DNA from 3 places in the Neorhizobium turbinariae genome. Region 3 is predicted to be linked to each of the others. Evidence: predicted binding sites of a transcription regulator. Region 3 holds the regulator's gene; each other region holds the start of a gene.
The links. The regulator LexA, encoded in region 3, represses DNA repair genes until DNA is damaged. The targets are predictions, from matches to a motif close to TGTTCNNNNTGTGTTCNG.
Positions count from the first base shown of each region.

Region 1 (6,438 bases), on a different contig from region 3:
CTCGCGGATCTCTTTCAGGATTCGAACTGCGATCTCATTCTGCTTGGCGTTCAACTGCTCCGGCAGCGCCTCGAACCAGTCGCGCGCCACCTTGATCGACATGTCCGTAACCTGGCCGATATGCAGCTTGTTAATCTTCACCGCCAGCGCCTCTGGCTTCAGACGGAAACCGTTGCAGGCGGGGCAGGGGGCGGCCGACATGTAGCGCTCGATCTCCTCGCGCGCCCAGGCCGAATCTGTTTCCTTCCAGCGCCGTTCAAGGTTCGGAACGATGCCCTCGAAGTTCTTCACCGTCTTGTAGGAGCGGGCGCCATCGGCATAGTGGAACTCGATCTTCTCCTCGGTCCCATGCAGGATCGCCTTCTGGGCCACTTCCGACAGCTCGTTCCAGCGGCTCGATAGCTTGAAGCCAAAAGAATTGCCAAGCGCCTCGAGCGTCTGGTTGTAATATGGCGAACTGGATTTTGCCCAAGGCGAGATCGCTCCATCCCGCAGTGTTCGCGCGGGCTCCGGCACGATCAGATTCTCGTCCACCTTCTGTTGCGAGCCGAGACCATCGCAAGTCGGGCAGGCGCCGAAGGGATTGTTGAAGGAAAATAGCCGAGGCTCAATTTCCGGGATGGTGAAGCCGGACACAGGGCAGGCGAACTTTTCGGAGAACAGCACCCGTTCATGAGTTTCGTTGAGCGACTTGTTAGCCGAACCGCCGGCAGCGGTTTCTGAGGCAGGCAGCGGCTTGTCGGCGAACTCAGCGATCGCCAGGCCGTCCGCGAGCTTCAGTGATGTCTCGAGGCTGTCCGCCAGACGCGCCGAGATGTCGGAGCGAACCACGAGGCGGTCAACGACAACATCGATGTCGTGCTTGTACTTCTTGTCCAGCGCAGGGACATCGGCAATCTCGTAGAACTGCCCGTCGACCTTTACGCGCTGGAAGCCCTTCTTCATCAGTTCAGCGAGTTCCTTCTTGTACTCGCCTTTGCGGCCGCGGATCATCGGCGCCAGGATGTAGAGGCGCGTGCCTTCCTCGAAGGTGAGGATGCGGTCGACCATCTGGCTGACGGTCTGGCTTTCAATTGGAAGCCCCGTCGCAGGTGAATAAGGAACGCCCACGCGCGCGAATAGCAGGCGCATGTAGTCGTAGATCTCGGTGACGGTGCCGACTGTTGAACGCGGATTGCGCGACGTCGTCTTCTGTTCGATGGAGATCGCCGGGGAAAGACCCTCGATCTGGTCGACATCCGGCTTCTGCATCATCTCCAGGAACTGGCGCGCATAGGCCGAAAGGCTCTCGACGTAACGCCGCTGGCCTTCCGCATAAATGGTATCGAATGCTAGGGAAGACTTGCCGGAGCCGGACAATCCCGTCATCACGATCAGTGAGTTGCGCGGAAGATCGAGATCGATCCCCTTCAAATTGTGCTCGCGCGCACCACGTATCGAAATGGTCTTTAGTTCACTCATCGTCATGCCTTCGGGGGAGGTTTGAAGGTCCTTATGTAGTGATTGATCGGCGGGTGTCGAGCCGAAACCGGCTCAGGTCACCGGCCAATTCGACTCGGATTGACTCCAGTATAATCACGAACTAGAACAAATAAAGAACAAAATACACTGTGGATTACGATTGTGAACCGCCCCATGCTCGGCAAGCTTGGGGTAAGGTGAGGCGGAAACGAAGAGCCGCTGTGCGGCGGCGGATAAGGTGAGACTATGGCTGGAAGCGTCAACAAGGTTATACTCATTGGTAATGTTGGAGCAGATCCGGAGATCCGCCGCACCCAGGACGGCCGGCCGATCGCAAATCTGCGCGTCGCAACGTCCGAACAGTGGCGGGATCGCAATACCGGCGAGCGCCGTGAAAAGACCGAATGGCACAATGTTGTGGTCTTCAACGAAGGCCTGACCAAGGTTGTGGAGCAATACGTCAAGAAGGGCGCCAAGCTCTACATCGAGGGCCAGCTCCAGACCCGCAAGTGGCAGGACCAGAGCGGCAATGACCGTTACTCGACCGAAATCGTGCTCCAGGGCTTCAACTCCACCCTGACCATGCTGGATGGTCGCGGCGAAGGCGGCGGCGATCGTGGCGGTTACGGCGGTGGTGGTGGCCGCGGCAACGACTTCGGCGGTGGCGGTGATGACTTCGGTGGCGGTGGCGATTACGAGCGCCGTCCGTCCGGTGGCGGTGCAGGCCGCGGCGGCAGCCAGCCCGCGAGTGGCGGAGGTTTCTCCCGCGATCTCGACGACGACATCCCGTTCTGACTAGACACAAAAATGGCGGCCTCGGGCCGCCATTTTCTTTGGTGATGTCTTCGCGCTAGCTCAGAGGTTGAAGGCCGAGCGGATCCCGTCGAGAACGAACTGCACGGAAAGTGCGGCAAGGATCACACCAAGCAGTCGCGTCAGGATGGCGCGTCCCGTTACCCCGAGGAAACGGTCAAGCTGCTCTGCGATCAAAAGGGTCGCGTAAAGCACCGCCATGATCAGCGCGATGATGCCGATGAGCAGCGCCCGGTCTAGCGGGCCGGGGAACGTCCCGGAAAGCAGTACGGTGGCGGAGATCGCGCCTGGCCCGGCGATCAGCGGCAGGGCGAGAGGGAAAACCGAGATATTCTGGATATGGTCGATGGTGATCGCCGCCTTGGATGTCTTTTCCTTGCGCTCCTGCCGGCGCTCAAACACCATCTCGAACGAGATCCAGAACAGAAGCAGGCCGCCGGCGATGCGGAAGGCCCCGATCGAAATGCCGAGCAGGCCGAGCACGCTTGAGCCGAACAGCGCAAAGACGGCAAGGATCCCGAAGGCAATGATCGAGCCCCGGAAAGCCACCTGGCGGCGCTGCACCGCCGTCATCCCGACGGTGAGACCCAAGAACACCGGGGCAAGCCCGGGCGGGTCGAGGGTCACCAACATCGTCGTCAGGGCATTGACCAGCATATCTGGCGTTGGCATCGGCTCTCCTTCTGGGCTGCAAATCCTTGCAGTTGGGTCGCAAGATTGTTAGGACAAGCCAACCGGGAATGGAAGCCTGCCAAGGCGACGGCTTGAACGTTCCTGGACCTCTGAATACGGCGCATCCAAGCCGCGAAATCTGTTCAAAACCTTGCCCGAAATTGGCGCCTCCCGCTGCTTTCGGCTATAAAAATGCAACTGATTCCGAACAAAGATCGTGATCCGATTTGACTGAACAAAGCACACCCGGCGGCGGAAAGCTGCCTCCAGGCATCGAACCCATTTCCATCATGGAAGAGATGCAGCGGTCCTATCTCGATTACGCCATGAGCGTCATCGTCAGCCGCGCGCTTCCTGACGTTCGTGATGGATTGAAGCCGGTTCACCGGCGCATCCTCTACGGGATGTCCGAACTCGGCATCGACTGGAACAAGAAATATGTGAAGTGCGCCCGCGTCACCGGGGACGTGATGGGTAAATACCATCCGCACGGCAATGCTGCGATCTATGACGCCTTGGCGCGTATGGCGCAAGACTGGTCACTCCGCCTGCCGCTGATCGATGGCCAAGGGAACTTCGGTTCCATCGATGGTGACCCGCCAGCAGCCGAACGTTACACCGAATGCCGTCTGCAGAGGGCGGCGCATACCTTGCTCGACGATCTCGACAAGGAAACGGTCGACTTCCGCGACAACTACGACGGCACGCTATCCGAGCCCGTCGTCGTCCCTGCGAAGTTCCCGAACCTGCTGGTGAACGGCGCGGGCGGCATTGCCGTCGGCATGGCGACCAACATCCCGCCGCACAACCTGTCGGAAGTCATCGACGGCTGCATCGCGCTGATCGATAATCCGGCCATCGAACTGTCTGAACTGATGCAGATCATTCCCGGCCCGGACTTCCCGACCGGCGCTCTGATCCTCGGCCGTTCCGGCATCCGCTCCGCTTATGAGACCGGCCGCGGCTCGGTCATCATGCGCGGGCGCGCGTTCATCGAACCGATGCGCGGTGACCGCGAGCAGATCATCATCACCGAAGTTCCCTACCAGGTGAACAAGGCGACGATGGTCGAAAAAATCGGCGAACTGGTGCGCGAAAAGCGCATCGAGGGCATCTCTGACCTGCGCGACGAGTCCGACCGCCAGGGTTACCGCGTTGTCATCGAGTTGAAGCGCGATGCCAATGCCGAGGTGATCCTCAACCAGCTCTACCGCTACACCCCGCTGCAGACCTCGTTCGGCTGCAACATGGTGGCGCTCAATGGCGGCAAGCCGGAGCAACTTTCGCTGCTCGACATGCTGCGGGCGTTTGTCTCCTTCCGCGAGGAAGTTGTCAGCCGCCGCACCAAATACCTGCTGCGCAAGGCGCGTGAGCGCGCCCACGTCTTGGTCGGCCTTGCGATTGCGGTTGCCAATATCGACGAGATCATCAGCCTGATCCGCCGTGCGCCTGATCCGGCGACTGCGCGCGAGCAGTTGATGACGCGCCGCTGGCCGGCCCATGACGTCGAGCCGTTGATCCGCCTGATCGACGACCCGCGCCACAAGATCAACGAGGACGGCACCTACAACCTCTCGGAAGAGCAGGCCCGCGCGATCCTCGAACTGCGTCTTGCACGACTGACCGCTCTCGGCCGCGATGAAATCGCCGACGAGTTGAACAAGATCGGCGCGGAAATCAGCGACTACCTGGACATCCTGTCGTCGCGCATCCGCATCCTTTCGATCGTCAAGGAAGAACTCGCCGGCGTTCGTGACGAGTTCGGCACGCCGCGCCGCACCGAGATCATGGAAGGCGGCCCCGACATGGACGATGAGGATCTCATCGCCCGTGAAGACATGGTGGTCACCGTTTCGCACCTCGGTTACATCAAGCGCGTGCCGCTCGGCACCTACCGCGCGCAGCGCCGTGGCGGCAAGGGCCGTTCCGGCATGTCGACGCGCGACGAAGATTTCGTGACGCGGCTGTTCGTGGCAAACACGCATACGCCGGTCCTGTTCTTCTCCTCGCGCGGCATCGTCTACAAGGAAAAGGTCTGGCGCCTGCCGATCGGCACGCCGCAGTCCCGCGGCAAGGCGTTGATCAACATGTTGCCGCTGGAGCCGGGCGAGCGGATCACCACGATCATGCCGTTGCCAGAAGACGAGACGACGTGGGACAACCTCGACGTCATGTTCTCGACGACCCGGGGCACGGTACGCCGTAACAAGCTGTCCGACTTCATCCAGGTGAACCGGAATGGCAAAATCGCCATGAAGCTCGACGACGAGGGCGATGAAATCCTCTCCGTCGAAACATGCACCGAACGCGACGACGTGCTTCTGACGACCGCGCTCGGCCAATGCATCCGCTTCCCGGTCGATGACGTGCGCGTCTTTGCCGGCCGCAACTCGATCGGCGTCCGCGGCATCTCGCTGGCCCCAGGCGACCGCATCATCTCGATGACCATCGTCGGCCACGTGGATGCTGAGCCTTGGGAACGTGCAGCCTACCTGAAGCGGTCCGCGATCGAGCGTCGTGCCGCTGGTGTCGACGAAGACGACATCGCCCTGGTAGGCGAGGAAGTCACCGAAGAGGGACAACTGTCCGACGAGCGTTACGAGGAACTGAAGGCCCGCGAGCAGTTCGTGCTTACCGTTTCTGAAAAGGGCTTCGGCAAGCGCTCCTCGTCCTACGATTTCCGCACCTCGGGTCGAGGCGGCAAGGGTATCCGCGCCACCGATACCTCGAAGACGGCCGAAATCGGCGAACTCGTGGCTGCCTTCCCGGTCGAGGAGAAGGACCAGATCATGCTCGTCTCTGACGGCGGCGTTCTGATCCGCGTCCCGGTCGACGGCATCCGCATCGCAAGCCGCGCCACCAAGGGCGTCACGATCTTCTCGACGGCCAAGGACGAGAAGGTGGTGTCTGTCGAGCGCATCAGCGAGCCGGAAGGTGACGACGACAACGGTGTTGTCCTGCCTGACGAGATCACCGGCGAGAGTGGTAACGTCGGTGCTGAGGCTGAGACCGAGAACGATGCACCGGCAGCCAACGACGGCTCCGAAAACGGTGACGCGACCGAATAGGTCGCGCTGCCAACACCGAAAGACAAACAGAAAGCCGGAGGATGAACATCCTCCGGCTTTTCTATTCAGGATCTAATTCGGGTATCTCGGCGAGGCGGACCTGGCGGCAGTGCAGGCGTCGCCACCGGAAGGGCAGGATCGGGGGCACATCGTCAGAAGGACGGCTGCCCCGCTAAACTCAATAGTAGGAGAACTGCTGGTAGCGGCCGGTCATCTGCGGGTACTCGATGTCACCGACGCTGGACTTCTCCTGGTACAAGGTAACCGTGGCGGTGAGCATCAGCGCGACCATTGCGCTCCATACGAGGTTGATCATCGTGATCTTGTCGGGCATCGCCGTTTTGCGTCTCGCGATCATCATCGTCTTCCTTTTCTTTTTTCTCCCAGCCACGTCGAGCGCAGCCAAGTCCATCTTATGAGAGCC
Region 1 covers NZ_JALPRY010000015.1:178,981-185,418, forward strand. The annotation lists gene uvrA (excinuclease ABC subunit UvrA) at 1-1,461, opposite strand, end outside; gene M0654_RS14270 (single-stranded DNA-binding protein) at 1,708-2,256, shown strand; gene M0654_RS14275 (MarC family protein) at 2,317-2,946, opposite strand; gene gyrA (DNA gyrase subunit A) at 3,174-6,014, shown strand; gene M0654_RS14285 (hypothetical protein) at 6,193-6,372, opposite strand.
Region 1: the regulator LexA is predicted to act here: its motif matches at 1,584-1,601, upstream of uvrA (excinuclease ABC subunit UvrA).

Region 2 (6,438 bases), on a different contig from region 3:
GAAGGCACTCGTGGCGCCGACGAGCGCGGTACCTGCTGCGGCGAAGAACGAGAGAGGCTTCATATTCAGCTTCCTATTTCTCGGGTGTAATGTTATTACATTAATTGCGTTACGCTATAACGTGTGCCATGACGCCTGACAACAGGGAAAGAATGAAAAGATGCTGATGAGCAATCGCGCCGCAGCGCAGGCGGCGCGCGACGAGCAGCTGGTTTCGCTGGTGAATGCCGGTGTGTACCGCGACGGGCGCTGGCTTGTGCGCGGCGTGGACCTGAACATCAACCGCGGCGAAGTCGTGACATTGATCGGCCCCAATGGCGCCGGCAAGTCAACAACGGCCAAGATGGTGACCGGTGTGCTCAAGCAGGACGAGGGCTCGGTGACACGCTCGTCCGACATGCGGATCGGCTACGTGCCGCAGAAGCTCGCGATCGACTGGACCATGCCGCTCTCCGTACGGCGATTGATGCGGCTCACAGGCTCGCTCTCCGACGCTGATCTCCTTGATGCGCTGGAGGCTACCGGCATCCGCCATCTGGTGGATTCCGAAGTGCGTCATCTATCCGGCGGTGAATTCCAGCGGGCACTCCTGGCGCGGGCGATCGCACGCAAGCCGGACCTGATGGTGCTCGATGAGCCGGTGCAGGGCGTCGATTTCGCGGGCGAGAGTGCGCTGTACGACCTCATCCGTTCAATCCGCACTTCAACAGGCTGCGGCATCCTGATGATTTCGCATGATCTTCATATGGTGATGGCCGGCACGGATACGGTGATCTGCCTCAACGGCCATGTCTGCTGCCGCGGCACGCCGGACACCGTCAGCCAGAGCGCTGATTACCTGAAGCTGTTCGGCAATACACGTTCCCTTGCCGTCTACAGCCACCACCACGACCATACACATCTGCCGGATGGCCGGGTGATGCATGGCGACGGCTCGATTACCGACCACTGCCATCCCGACGACGGTCACCACCACGGCCATGACCATGGGCACCATGACGATCATGACCACGATCACCCGGTGCACGATCATCACAGCCACACTCATCACCACGCCGCGACCGAAGACAGGCAGAACAATCATGCTTGACGACTTCTTTGTCCGCGCCCTGATCGCTGGCATCGGCGTGGCCTTGACCGCCGGGCCGCTCGGCTGTTTCGTCGTCTGGCGCCGCATGGCCTATTTCGGTGACACGATGGCCCATTCGGCCTTGCTTGGCGTGGCGCTGTCGCTGTTCTTCGAGGTGAACCTGCTGCTTTCGGTGTTCGGCATCGCCGTAGTGGTCTCGTTGCTGCTGCTCGGCCTGCAGCGCAAGCAATCGCTGTCCGCGGACGCATTGCTTGGCATCCTCTCCCATTCGGCACTGGCGATCGGCTTGGTTCTTGTTGCCTTCATGACCTGGGTGCGCATCGACCTTATCGCCTTTCTCTTTGGCGACATCCTTGCCGTCACCCCGGCAGACATCGCCTTGATCTGGGGCGGTGGTGCGCTGGTCGTGACTGCACTTGCCTTCCTCTGGCGGCCGCTGATCGCCTCCACCGTGAGCGAGGATCTGGCCGAAGCGGAAGGCATGAAGCCTGCCCAGGCGCGGCTGTTTTTCATGCTGCTGATGGCGCTGGTGATCGCGATCGCCATGAAGATCGTCGGCATCATGCTCATCACCTCGATGCTGATCATTCCTGCCGCAACGGCGCGTCGCTTCTCCGCAAGCCCCGAGGTGATGGCGGTACTCGCCTCGCTGATCGGCGTCCTTGCTGTCGTGGGCGGCCTGTTCGGCTCGCTGCACTACGACACGCCGTCTGGTCCTTCTATTGTGGTGGCGGCACTCTTACTTTTCATCCTGAGCCTGCTGCCTGCCGCCGGCAGAAAGACGTCCGGCCGCGCCGGCAGCAAGGGAGTATGATCCATGAACGCACCCGTGTCCTCGCCTTCGCTGACGAAGAACCAGACGCTGGTCTTTGACGTGCTGAGCCGCTCGGAAGCGCCCATGAGCGCCTATACGATCCTTGATAAGCTACGCGACCACGGCTTCCGGGCGCCACTGCAGGTCTATCGCGCGCTCGACAAGCTGACCGAGCTTGGCATCGTGCACCGGCTTGAAAGCCTGAACGCTTTCGTGGCTTGCGCTCATCGGGAAAGTACCTGTTGTGGCGCGGGCCATGGTCATGGCACCGTCGCCTTCGCCATCTGCGAAAGCTGCGGCCAAGTATCCGAGTTCCATGACCACGAGGTTGATCATCGCCTGGGCGACTGGGCCAGGGGCAGGGGCTTCAGACCCGCCAAGACCACCATCGAAATACGCGGGCTTTGCCGTGGCTGCGCCGCCTAGAGCGGACGCAGGTCGCGGGCGAAACGCTTCCAGTTCGCGACATACATCTCGGCAGACTGCCTGAGTTTTTCCACCGCCGCGTCGTCGAGCATCCGGATTGCCTTTGCGGGTGAACCGACGATGAGCGAATTGTCCGGAAATTCCTTGCCTTCGGTAACGAGCGCGTTTGCGCCCACCAGGCAGTTCTTGCCGATCTTCGCCCCGTTGAGGATCGTGGCGCCCATGCCGACCAACGAGTTGTCGCCAATCGTGCAACCATGGATGATCGCGTGGTGGCCGATCGTGCAGTCTTCGCCGATCCGAACGGGGTGGCTCGGATCCGTGTGGATCATCACCCCTTCCTGAATATTGGAGCGCGCGCCGACAACGATCGGTTCGTTATCGCCGCGCAGCACCGTGTTGAACCAGATGCCCACGTCCTCGGCGAGTTCAACGCGGCCAATAACGGTGGCGTTCGGTGCGATCCAGTACCGATCGGGCGTCGGCAGGCTCGGCTCGAATTCTCCCAAGGCATAAACGGGCATATTACGTCCTCCCCGAAAATATATTCAGCTGACGGTCAGCGACAGGGTGCCGATGCCGTCGATAGCGCAAGCGACCTTGTCGCCGCGCACCACTGGACCAACACCAGCCGGCGTGCCGGTCATGATCACGTCGCCCGGAGCGAGTACGAACAGTTTCGAAAGTTCTGCAATGATTTCCGGCAGTTTCCAGATCATCTGGTTTAGGTCGCCGCTCTGCTTGCGCTCGCCGTTGACCTCGAGCCAGATCGCCCCCATTCCAGGATAGTCGAGTTCGGTTGCCGGTACGATGGCAGACACCGGAGCAGACTTCTCGAAGGCTTTTGCAGCCTCCCACGGGCGGCTCATCTTTTTCGCGACGTCCTGGAGGTCACGGCGGGTGAAATCGATGCCGACGGCATAACCATAAACCTTGGACATGGCTTCGCTGACGGGGATATCCGATCCGCCATCGGCCAGTGCGACGACCAGTTCTACCTCGAAATGTACGTTGCTGGAGGCCGACGGGTAGGGGAAGGTGTCGCCGTTAAACAGATTGTCCGCGTTCTTCTGGAAAAAGAAGGGCGGCTCGCGGGATGGATCATGCCCCATTTCAATCGCATGGTCGGCGTAGTTGCGGCCAACGCAATAAACCCGACGCACCGGAAACTGCTCTGTCCTGTCTTTGACATCGAGCAAAACGGGTTCTGGAGACGGGATGACTGTGGCGCGCATGAATGGGTCCTGATCAACAATGGGGAGGGACATTCGGGGTCCTGCTTGAAGGCTGCCATGGATAGTCCCGTTCGGGCAAGCCGCACAATTGGCAGATCGGGCTGCTTTGAGGTATGGAGCCCGCAAAAAGGATTGAATGGATGTATGCTGAGGCGCTGAAAGACGGCCGCAAGATCTTTGCCGTGGCCCCGATGATCGATTGGACCGATCGGCACTGCCGTTTCCTGCATCGACAGCTGTCGAAGCAGGCCCTTCTTTATACCGAGATGGTGGTTGCCGACGCGATCATCCACGGGCCGCGCGAGCGCCTCCTGTCGTATTCACCGGAAGAACATCCCGTCGTACTCCAGCTCGGTGGCTCGGATGCCGGCAAACTGACGGAAGCCATCCGCATCGCCAGCGAATATGGTTATGACGAGATCAACCTCAATGTCGGCTGCCCATCCGACCGTGTGCAGTCCGGCACATTCGGCGCCTGCCTGATGCGCGACGGCGTGCATGTCGCAAGCCTCGTCGAGGCCATGAAGAAGGTGTCTCCCGTGCCGGTCACGGTGAAGTGCCGGATAGGCATCGATGACCAGGAACCGGCCGAGGTGCTGCCGGAATTCCTCAGCCGGATGATCGGCGCCGGCGCCGACGCGATCTGGATCCACGCCCGCAAAGCCTGGTTGCAGGGCCTGTCGCCCAAGGAAAACCGCGAAATTCCCCCGCTGGATTATGCGCTGGTGCACCGGATGAAACGCGAAAACCCGCACGTTTTCATCGGCATCAATGGCGGCATCGGCGATCTAACGCAGGCACGCGAACACCTGGCGGTGATGGACGGCGTGATGCTCGGTCGAGCAGCTTACCAGAATGCCGGACTGCTGGCAGGCGTTGATGATCTCCTTGGCTCGGGCGCGGTCGACGAACGCTGTAGGCCGGAGATTGATTGGTTGGCGCTGCGCGACACCATGATGGAATACGCGACAGGCGTGATCGCATCAGGCGGGCGGCTGCATCACGTCACGCGCCACATGGTGGGCCTGTTCCAGGGTTACGTCGGCGCTCGGCGCTTCCGGCAGATCCTCTCCACTGACGCGACACGCCCGGGTGCGGGTGTGGACGTGATTGCAGCCGCCTTCGCTGCCGTGGATATCGAAGGCGGCGTCAAGCGGCTCGCAAGCTAATCATCAGGTCCATCTGATTCGTTACCAAGCGGTTTTGCGCGTGCCGCGTTGTCCACAGGTCCTGGATCTCTAAACGACATGTGAACAAAAAGAGAAGATGAGACCCATTCCGCTTTAAAAACAGCTACATCACTGCCCCTTGCCAAATGAGAACAAAAAGAGTACATGTTCGTCATCGGCTGCTTCATTGCTTGCAGGGCGGCAATAACCTAAAGGTGGACCAAACATGGCACAGAACTCATTGCGGCTCGTAGAGGATAAAGGCGTGGACAAGAGCAAGGCGCTGGAAGCAGCACTTTCGCAGATCGAACGGTCCTTCGGCAAAGGATCGATCATGAAGCTCGGCGCAAACGAAAGCGTCGTCGAGATTGAAACAGTTTCGACGGGCTCGCTGAGCCTTGATATTGCGCTTGGCGTCGGTGGGCTGCCCAAGGGGCGCATCATCGAGATCTACGGCCCGGAAAGCTCGGGTAAGACAACGCTTGCATTGCAGACGATCGCGGAAGCCCAGAAGAAGGGTGGCATCTGCGCCTTCGTTGACGCGGAACACGCGCTTGATCCGGTTTATGCGCGCAAGCTTGGTGTCGATCTGCAAAACCTCCTGATCTCGCAGCCGGATACCGGTGAACAGGCCCTCGAAATCACCGATACGCTGGTGCGCTCTGGTGCCGTTGATGTCCTGGTCGTCGACTCGGTTGCCGCCCTGACGCCGCGCGCGGAAATCGAAGGCGAGATGGGCGACAGCCTGCCGGGTCTCCAAGCCCGCCTGATGAGCCAGGCGCTGCGCAAGCTGACCGCCTCGATCTCCAAGTCGAAGACGATGGTGATCTTCATCAACCAGATCCGCATGAAGATCGGCGTGATGTTCGGTTCGCCGGAAACCACGACGGGCGGTAACGCACTGAAGTTCTACGCTTCGGTTCGCCTCGACATCCGCCGTATCGGCCAGGTCAAGGAACGCGAAGAGGTGATCGGCAACCAGACCCGCGTGAAGGTCGTCAAGAACAAGATGGCGCCTCCCTTCAAGCAGGTCGAATTCGACATCATGTATGGCGAAGGCGTCTCCAAGACCGGCGAACTGGTCGATCTGGGTGTTAAGGCTGGCATCGTCGAGAAGTCCGGGGCTTGGTTCTCCTACAACAGCCAGCGTCTTGGGCAGGGCCGCGAGAATGCGAAGACCTTCCTGCGCGACAATCCTGAAGTGGCCCGCGAGATCGAAATGTCGCTGCGCCAGAATGCAGGGCTGATCGCCGACCGGTTCCTCCAGAATGGCGGGCCGGACGCAGACGACGGCGATATGGCTGCCGACCTGTAAGCGGTACCGCCGCACTCGGAGTTTACTCCACCGCTTACGGTCCAACCGGTCGTGCATGAAAATGCGCGGCCGGTTTCTCGTTTTGTCCGGGGCAGGGCGGCTGGACAGCTAAAGGTGTGGACGGTACAAGCCTTTGGTTTTTGAACATCCAGACGGCATCCGGCGGTAAAGGGCGTAGCATGAGCGGCGTGAATGAGATCCGGTCGACATTCCTCGACTACTTCAAGAAGAATGGACACGAGGCTGTCGCCTCCAGTCCGCTGGTGCCTCGCAACGACCCGACCCTGATGTTCACGAACGCCGGTATGGTACAGTTCAAGAACGTCTTTACCGGCCTTGAAAAGCGGCCATATACGACCGCCGCGACGGCGCAGAAATGCGTGCGCGCA
Region 2 covers NZ_JALPRY010000015.1:84,895-91,332, forward strand. The annotation lists gene znuA (zinc ABC transporter substrate-binding protein ZnuA) at 1-63, opposite strand, end outside; gene M0654_RS13820 (ATP-binding cassette domain-containing protein) at 161-1,090, shown strand; gene znuB (zinc ABC transporter permease subunit ZnuB) at 1,083-1,904, shown strand; gene M0654_RS13830 (Fur family transcriptional regulator) at 1,920-2,330, shown strand; gene M0654_RS13835 (gamma carbonic anhydrase family protein) at 2,327-2,854, opposite strand; gene M0654_RS13840 (fumarylacetoacetate hydrolase family protein) at 2,879-3,565, opposite strand; gene dusA (tRNA dihydrouridine(20/20a) synthase DusA) at 3,706-4,734, shown strand; gene recA (recombinase RecA) at 4,961-6,049, shown strand; gene alaS (alanine--tRNA ligase) at 6,229-6,438, shown strand, end outside.
Region 2: the regulator LexA is predicted to act here: its motif matches at 4,883-4,900, upstream of recA (recombinase RecA).

Region 3 (6,438 bases):
CAGGCCCGGTGCAAAACCACCTTCGTCGCCGACGTTGGTGTTGTGACCCTGGGCAGCAAGCTCCTTCTTCAACACGTGGAAGATTTCCGCGCCCATGCGCACGGCATCCTTCAGCGTGTCGGCGCCGACCGGCATGATCATGAATTCCTGGAAGTCGATCGGGTTGTCGGCATGCGCGCCGCCATTGATGATGTTCATCATCGGCACCGGCAGGAGATGCGCGCTGGCACCACCAATATAACGATAGAGCGGAAGGCCGGACGATTCAGCCGCAGCCTTGGCAACAGCGAGCGAGACGCCGAGGATGGCATTGGCGCCGAGACGAGACTTGTTCGGTGTGCCATCGAGCGCGATCATCGTCTTGTCGATGTGGATCTGGCTTTCGGCATCGAAACCGCCGATCGCATCGAAGATCTCGGTATTGACCGCTTCGACAGCCTTCTCGACACCCTTGCCGTTGTAGCGCTTGCCACCGTCGCGCAGTTCCACCGCCTCATGTGCGCCGGTCGAGGCGCCAGACGGAACGGCTGCACGGCCCATCGAGCCGTCTTCAAGATAAACGTCCACTTCCACGGTGGGATTGCCGCGGCTGTCGAGGATTTCGCGGGCAATGATATCGGTGATGGCGGTCAAGGGTCTCTCCCTGGTTGGACTTTTGAATGTCGTAGAAGCTTGTCTCGCGCCGGTGACACGAGACCGTGCTCAATTGGCCTTGGCGATCGCGTCGAAGGCGAGCAGTTTTTCGAGAAGGCGGCGCATATCCTTCAGGCGCACCATGTTCGGGCCGTCAGATGGCGCATTGTCCGGATCTTCATGGGTTTCAATGAATACGCCGGCGACGCCCACGGCAACGGCTGCCCGCGCCAGCGTTTCGACAAACTCGCGCTGGCCGCCGGATGAGCCACCCTGGCCGCCTGGCTGCTGCACCGAATGGGTCGCATCGAACACCACCGGCGCACCAAGCGAGGCCATGATCGGCAGCGAGCGCATGTCGGACACAAGCGTATTGTAACCGAAGGAGGCACCGCGTTCGCAGAGCAGCACATTCGGATTGCCGCTTTGCGTGAATTTGGCGAGCACGTTCTTCATGTCCCAAGGCGCGAGGAACTGCCCCTTCTTGACGTTGATGACGCGGCCCGTCTTTGCCGCCGCGACCAAAAGGTCCGTCTGGCGGCTGAGAAACGCGGGAATCTGCAGGATGTCGACAGTCTTCGCGACGAGGCCGCACTGCTCTTCGGTGTGGATGTCCGTCAGAACCGGAAATCCGAACTCCTTCTTGAGATCTTCGAAGATCTCCATGGCAGGCTCAAGCCCGATGCCGCGCTTGCCGGAGATGGAGGTGCGGTTCGCCTTGTCGAAGGACGACTTGTAGACCAGCCCGATGCCAAGTTCGGCGCAGAGCTCCTTGAGCGTGCCGGCAATGTCGAAGGCGTGCTCGCGTGTTTCCATCTGGCAGGGGCCGGCGATCAGCGAAAGCCTTGCATCCTGAGCGAAGACAACCTGGCCCGCGCCTTCACCAACGAGCACACGAGAATTGGCCGCAACTTCCATGATCTATTCCTCAAACCCGAACAGAACGCCCTGACCGGGCGCTGCCGAAACAAGCACCCGGCCCTCTCGGCGGATGAATGCGACGTCATTAGCAGCAAGGGTAATCTCTGTCACGGCAAGATCGGTAGTCTTGAAGATCACGGCGCAGCCCTGCAGCCCTTCCCCGCCAGCTTGAGGTGGAAGAAGGAAATGCAGCCCCAGGTCATCGTCGGACATCACCCGTGTACGGACGCCGTTCGCTGCCACGAAACCGGCGCCCAACTCATCCTGCTCATGCTCGAACACCTGCGCCAATAGCGGCACGGCCGCATCGGGCTGTGATGCACCCAGGATGATCTCGCTGATGCCGATCACCGCGTTCGCATGGCTCAGCAGTTCCTCCCGCCCCGAAGGCAGTGGATTCAATCTCTGACAGGAGAACAGAAAGAAATTGGGTGACTGCGAGTCGGCCGCAAAGGCGAGACGAAAGCGTGCCTCCGATTCCGTGCCATCCGGAAGCTTCATCGGCCGGGCGAACTCCAGCATCTCGCCGCCGGATATGCCCTGCGCCGTGAAAGCGGTATGATCCGCCTGCGCATCATCGGTGGCGAGCACGATGGCTGAAAGCCCCTCCCGATGCCTCGTGCGACAGAAGGCAAGATTGCGCTCGGTGAACACATTGCCACGCTTCGCAGCCGCTGCGGCCTGACGACGATTGGCGAATGCGAGCGGCTCCAGATAACTCCCATCCCGCAGGAAAACACAGGCGTTGGCGGTGCCAAATGGGTGCAGCGCATCGGGTGCAACCGTGAACCCAAGGTCACCAAGGCGCGCCCGCGTCACTGCCAGATCCTTCACCGGTAGGACCAGATGATCGATTGCTCTTGCGTTCACGTCATACCCCCGAGCCAGAACCGGCCTTTTAAATTGGCAACCGCGACGCCAGCAGCAAGTGCTCTCACGGCCAGATCACCGGCTCCTGATCAACAAAAATGCATATGACTTCACGGATATTTAGCCACTTGCGGAACACATACTGAACAGATAGTGTCTGTTCTGGATTTGTTTCCGACTCTTGGGGTGCTGACATGCTGACGCGCAAACAACAGGAATTGCTGCTTTTCATTCACGAACGAATGAAGGAGTCAGGCGTACCGCCATCTTTCGACGAGATGAAGGACGCACTTGATCTCGCATCGAAGTCTGGCATCCACCGGTTGATCACAGCGCTTGAGGAACGCGGCTTCATTCGCCGGCTTCCAAACCGCGCCCGGGCCCTGGAAGTCATCAAGCTCCCTGAGGCCTACTCCCCCAGCATGCAGCCCCGCCGCGGTTTCTCGCCGAGTGTGATCGAAGGCAGCCTTGGTAAACCGTCAGCGTCTACCGCGTCCGCCAAACCTGCACCCGCCGCGGCCGACAATTCCAATTCGGCGACTGTCCCCGTCATGGGACGCATCGCGGCCGGCGTGCCGATTTCGGCGATCCAGAACAACACCCACGATATTACCGTACCAGCCGAGATGCTCGGTGCGGGCGAGCATTACGCGCTTGAGGTCAAGGGCGACTCGATGATCGAGGCCGGCATTCTCGATGGCGATACGGTGGTGATCCGCAACGGCAGCACCGCCAATCCGGGCGACATTATCGTGGCGCTTGTTGATGATGAAGAAGCAACGTTGAAGCGCTTCCGTCGTCGCGGCGGCTCGATCGCGCTGGAGGCTGCCAACCCGGCTTACGAAACCCGCATCTTCCCGCCGGACCGGGTCAAGATTCAGGGCAAGCTCGTCGGCCTTATTCGCCGCTACCACTGAGAAGAGCCCGAAGCGGCGCCGGCAGCTCCGCGCTGAAACTTTTGCTCCGCCAGTCGTAATGGCGGTGCCGGTTCCAAGAGCGACTGAGCCCGACCATGGCAGCACTTGCTGTCCAAAGATCGCGTTGCTTCGCGCGGTTGAAGTTGATCTCAAGCGCCCCTGCCTTTCGAAGCGTTTGCCCGCTGATCATCAGCGCGCCGGAGCGACACTCGTGGAAGCGGGCGCTTGGAGCTATGACGATGTCGGAGGCATCACACGCCGCGCCTGCGAAACGTCCATCCTCGACCACCGCGACCGTCACGCTCCCATCGGTTTTGGCCGCACACCACGCCTTGGAGACACAGCTGAACCCGCCTTCCGGTGCTGATCGCATCGCAGAGCGGGCCGCCTCCACTTCCTGTTCCGTCAGCGCCCGCCGCTCACGAGACGGTTCAGTAGGCCTATTATTGTCGCCGCCCGGAGACAGGCTGGTCTTCACATCCGGCTTCAAAGGCTGCGACAGCGTCAGCGCTCTCGTCCACTGGCCAAAGATAAAGTCGGGTGGACGGGCACGATTGGTCGCTACTTGCTGGCCACGGGTTAGCGCCACCAGCGTCCCATCCTCGGAGATCAGAAGATCCGGCAGCCGTTTTGCCCGTTCCTGCCAGGACAAGATGACCGCCAGCATAAGAAGCGGCAGCCCGAGAAGCCGCAGCCGCGTGCGCAGGAGCACGAGCAACAACAATCCGGCGGTAGCGACAGCAAGAAACCACGGATGCTGCCGCCCAAGAGGAACATCGCCGCCCCAGTCGGCAACATGTTTGGCAACGGCGATGACCGCTTCAAGACCATAACCCATCACCGTCAGGAAGGGCCATTCAAGCCCGAACGGCATCAGCAGCATGCCGATCAGGCCTGCCGGCATTACCACGAAGGAAATGATCGGCATCGCCGCGAGGTTGGCAGCAAGGCCGTATGTCGCGAGACGATGAAAGTGTTCAATGGAATAGATCGAGGTGGACAACCCGCCGATGAGAGACGTCACGAAGATGCCGGAGAGGAAGGTCAGTCCCGCAAGCAAAGGCGTCATCAGCGGGTGACGCAGCAGAAAGTGCTCGGCATCCTTGCCCTCGCGGCGCCGCTTCCAGAGCGCGTAACCGGCAACCAGCGCCGCCGTCGCGGCAAACGACATCTGGAAGCTCGGGCCCAGGATCTCGGACGGCGTAAGTGCCATGATGACAAGTGCGGAGATCGCAACATTGCGCATGCTGATGGCGGGCCGGTCCAGGAGCGCGGCGACCAGCATCACCGCCATCATGATGTAGGCTCGTTGCGCCGACACCCCAAAGCCGGAGATCAGGTAGTAGGCGGTCGCCATGGCGAGAGCGCCGACGGCTGCGATCTTCTTGATTGCGTGACGCTGGGCAAATCCTGTGAAGACCGACAGCACGCTGCGCACGCCGATAAAGAAGATACCGGCGGCAAGCGCCATGTTGAGGCCCGAGATCGCCACGATATGCGCCAGCCCCGAAAGACGTAGCGCCTCGACGGTTTCGGCGGATATGGCGCGTCGTTCGTCGGTAACGATGGCGGCGGCGAACGCACCGGCATCTCCGAGTACAGCCGAGCGGATGCGTTCGGCGATCGCGCCACGCAGGCCAAACAGGAAGCGCCTGGTATCGAAATTCCACCCGGCTTCGGCGGGCGCGGCCTGCTCGACCTTCTTCGGCGCACCATAAAAGAAGCCAACGGCGCCAATCCCATCGAAGTAGGACGTAAAGGCGAAGTCATGCAGGCCGGGGAGCGCGGGGCCAGAGGGCGGCGAGAGCCGTGCGCGCCCATTGATGACGTCACCCGGCAGAAATGCCGGATGCTTCGACCTCGCCAGAAGCGAAACCTGCTCAGGCGACCGACCGACCGTCGGCTCCGCCGTCTTCGATACCTTCACGATATATCGCCAGCGCCCGGAGGCATCGACCTCTCGGCGCTCCACGACCCCGGTTACAAAGGTGGTGACGGGCGAGTCTAGGAGCACCGTGCTGCGCCGCCATGCTTCCCACTCGGCAAGCACCATGCCTGCCAGGAACAGCGCCACCGCCGTCAGCGAGAGGGCCATCGCGCCACCGCGGTTGCGCATGGCAATCGCTGCCAACGAGCTCGTGATGAGAAACACCACGAGAGGCCAAAATGGTGGGTCGCGCGCAAGGCTGAACCAGAAGGCCGCGCCGCCGCCCACAGCAACCGGGACGAACAGGAAGCCATGCCCGAAGGCTCTCTCCTCCTCGACAGCCAACGTCATGGCGCGAGGCAACCGTCGCAGCTTGCGACCGGCCGCCTGCTGGAGACGAGCGAGCGGTGCGGCAGGCTTGTCGGTGGGCAAACGCGTCAGCGTCCTGAACAATTGTCCGTGATGACCGACTGCCGGCGGGTCGTGTCTGGGGAGCCCCATGCCCTCCCCGAGCGACAGGTTCAGCTTGCGCGCTTCAAGAGATGCCGTTTCATCCGTCACCGCAACCCCTCAACCGCGGCCACACAAGGCATGTCGCTGCAACCCTAGCGTTTCCCGCCACGCCGTCAACTGGTGTAATCAGCACCTGCTTTCACCGCCTGATTGCCGGATGCACCAGTAGATTGCTCAATGAGTTAACCTGCTCTTTGGCATGCTGATTTCGCGGTGCACAAAATGCCTTTCGTATACCTTGGCATCGGCGGTCGGATCATATAGCAAAGCACGGGACGCTTAATTCTTGTGGCGCTTGTCAGGCGCCATGCCGCCGAACGGTTGGAGGATCAGAATGACGGAACAAAGCGCAAATGTGGTACTGGGCGACAAGAAAGTCGACCTGAAGGTCAAGTCGGGGACCATCGGTCCGGACGTGATCGACATCGGCTCTCTTTACAAGCAGACCGGTGCCTTCACCTATGACCCAGGCTTTACGTCGACGGCCTCCTGCGAGTCCAAGATCACCTATATCGATGGTGACAACGGTATCCTGCTACATCGCGGATATCCGATCGAGCAGCTCGCCGAACACGGCGACTTCCTGGAAACCTGCTACCTGCTTCTTTACGGGGAACTGCCAACTGCAGCCCAGAAGAAGGACTTCGACTACCGCGT
Region 3 covers NZ_JALPRY010000001.1:352,767-359,204, reverse strand. The annotation lists gene eno (phosphopyruvate hydratase) at 1-633, opposite strand, end outside; gene kdsA (3-deoxy-8-phosphooctulonate synthase) at 703-1,551, opposite strand; gene M0654_RS01640 (VOC family protein) at 1,555-2,424, opposite strand; gene lexA (transcriptional repressor LexA) at 2,619-3,341, shown strand; gene M0654_RS01630 (ComEC/Rec2 family competence protein) at 3,322-5,829, opposite strand; gene gltA (citrate synthase) at 6,116-6,438, shown strand, end outside.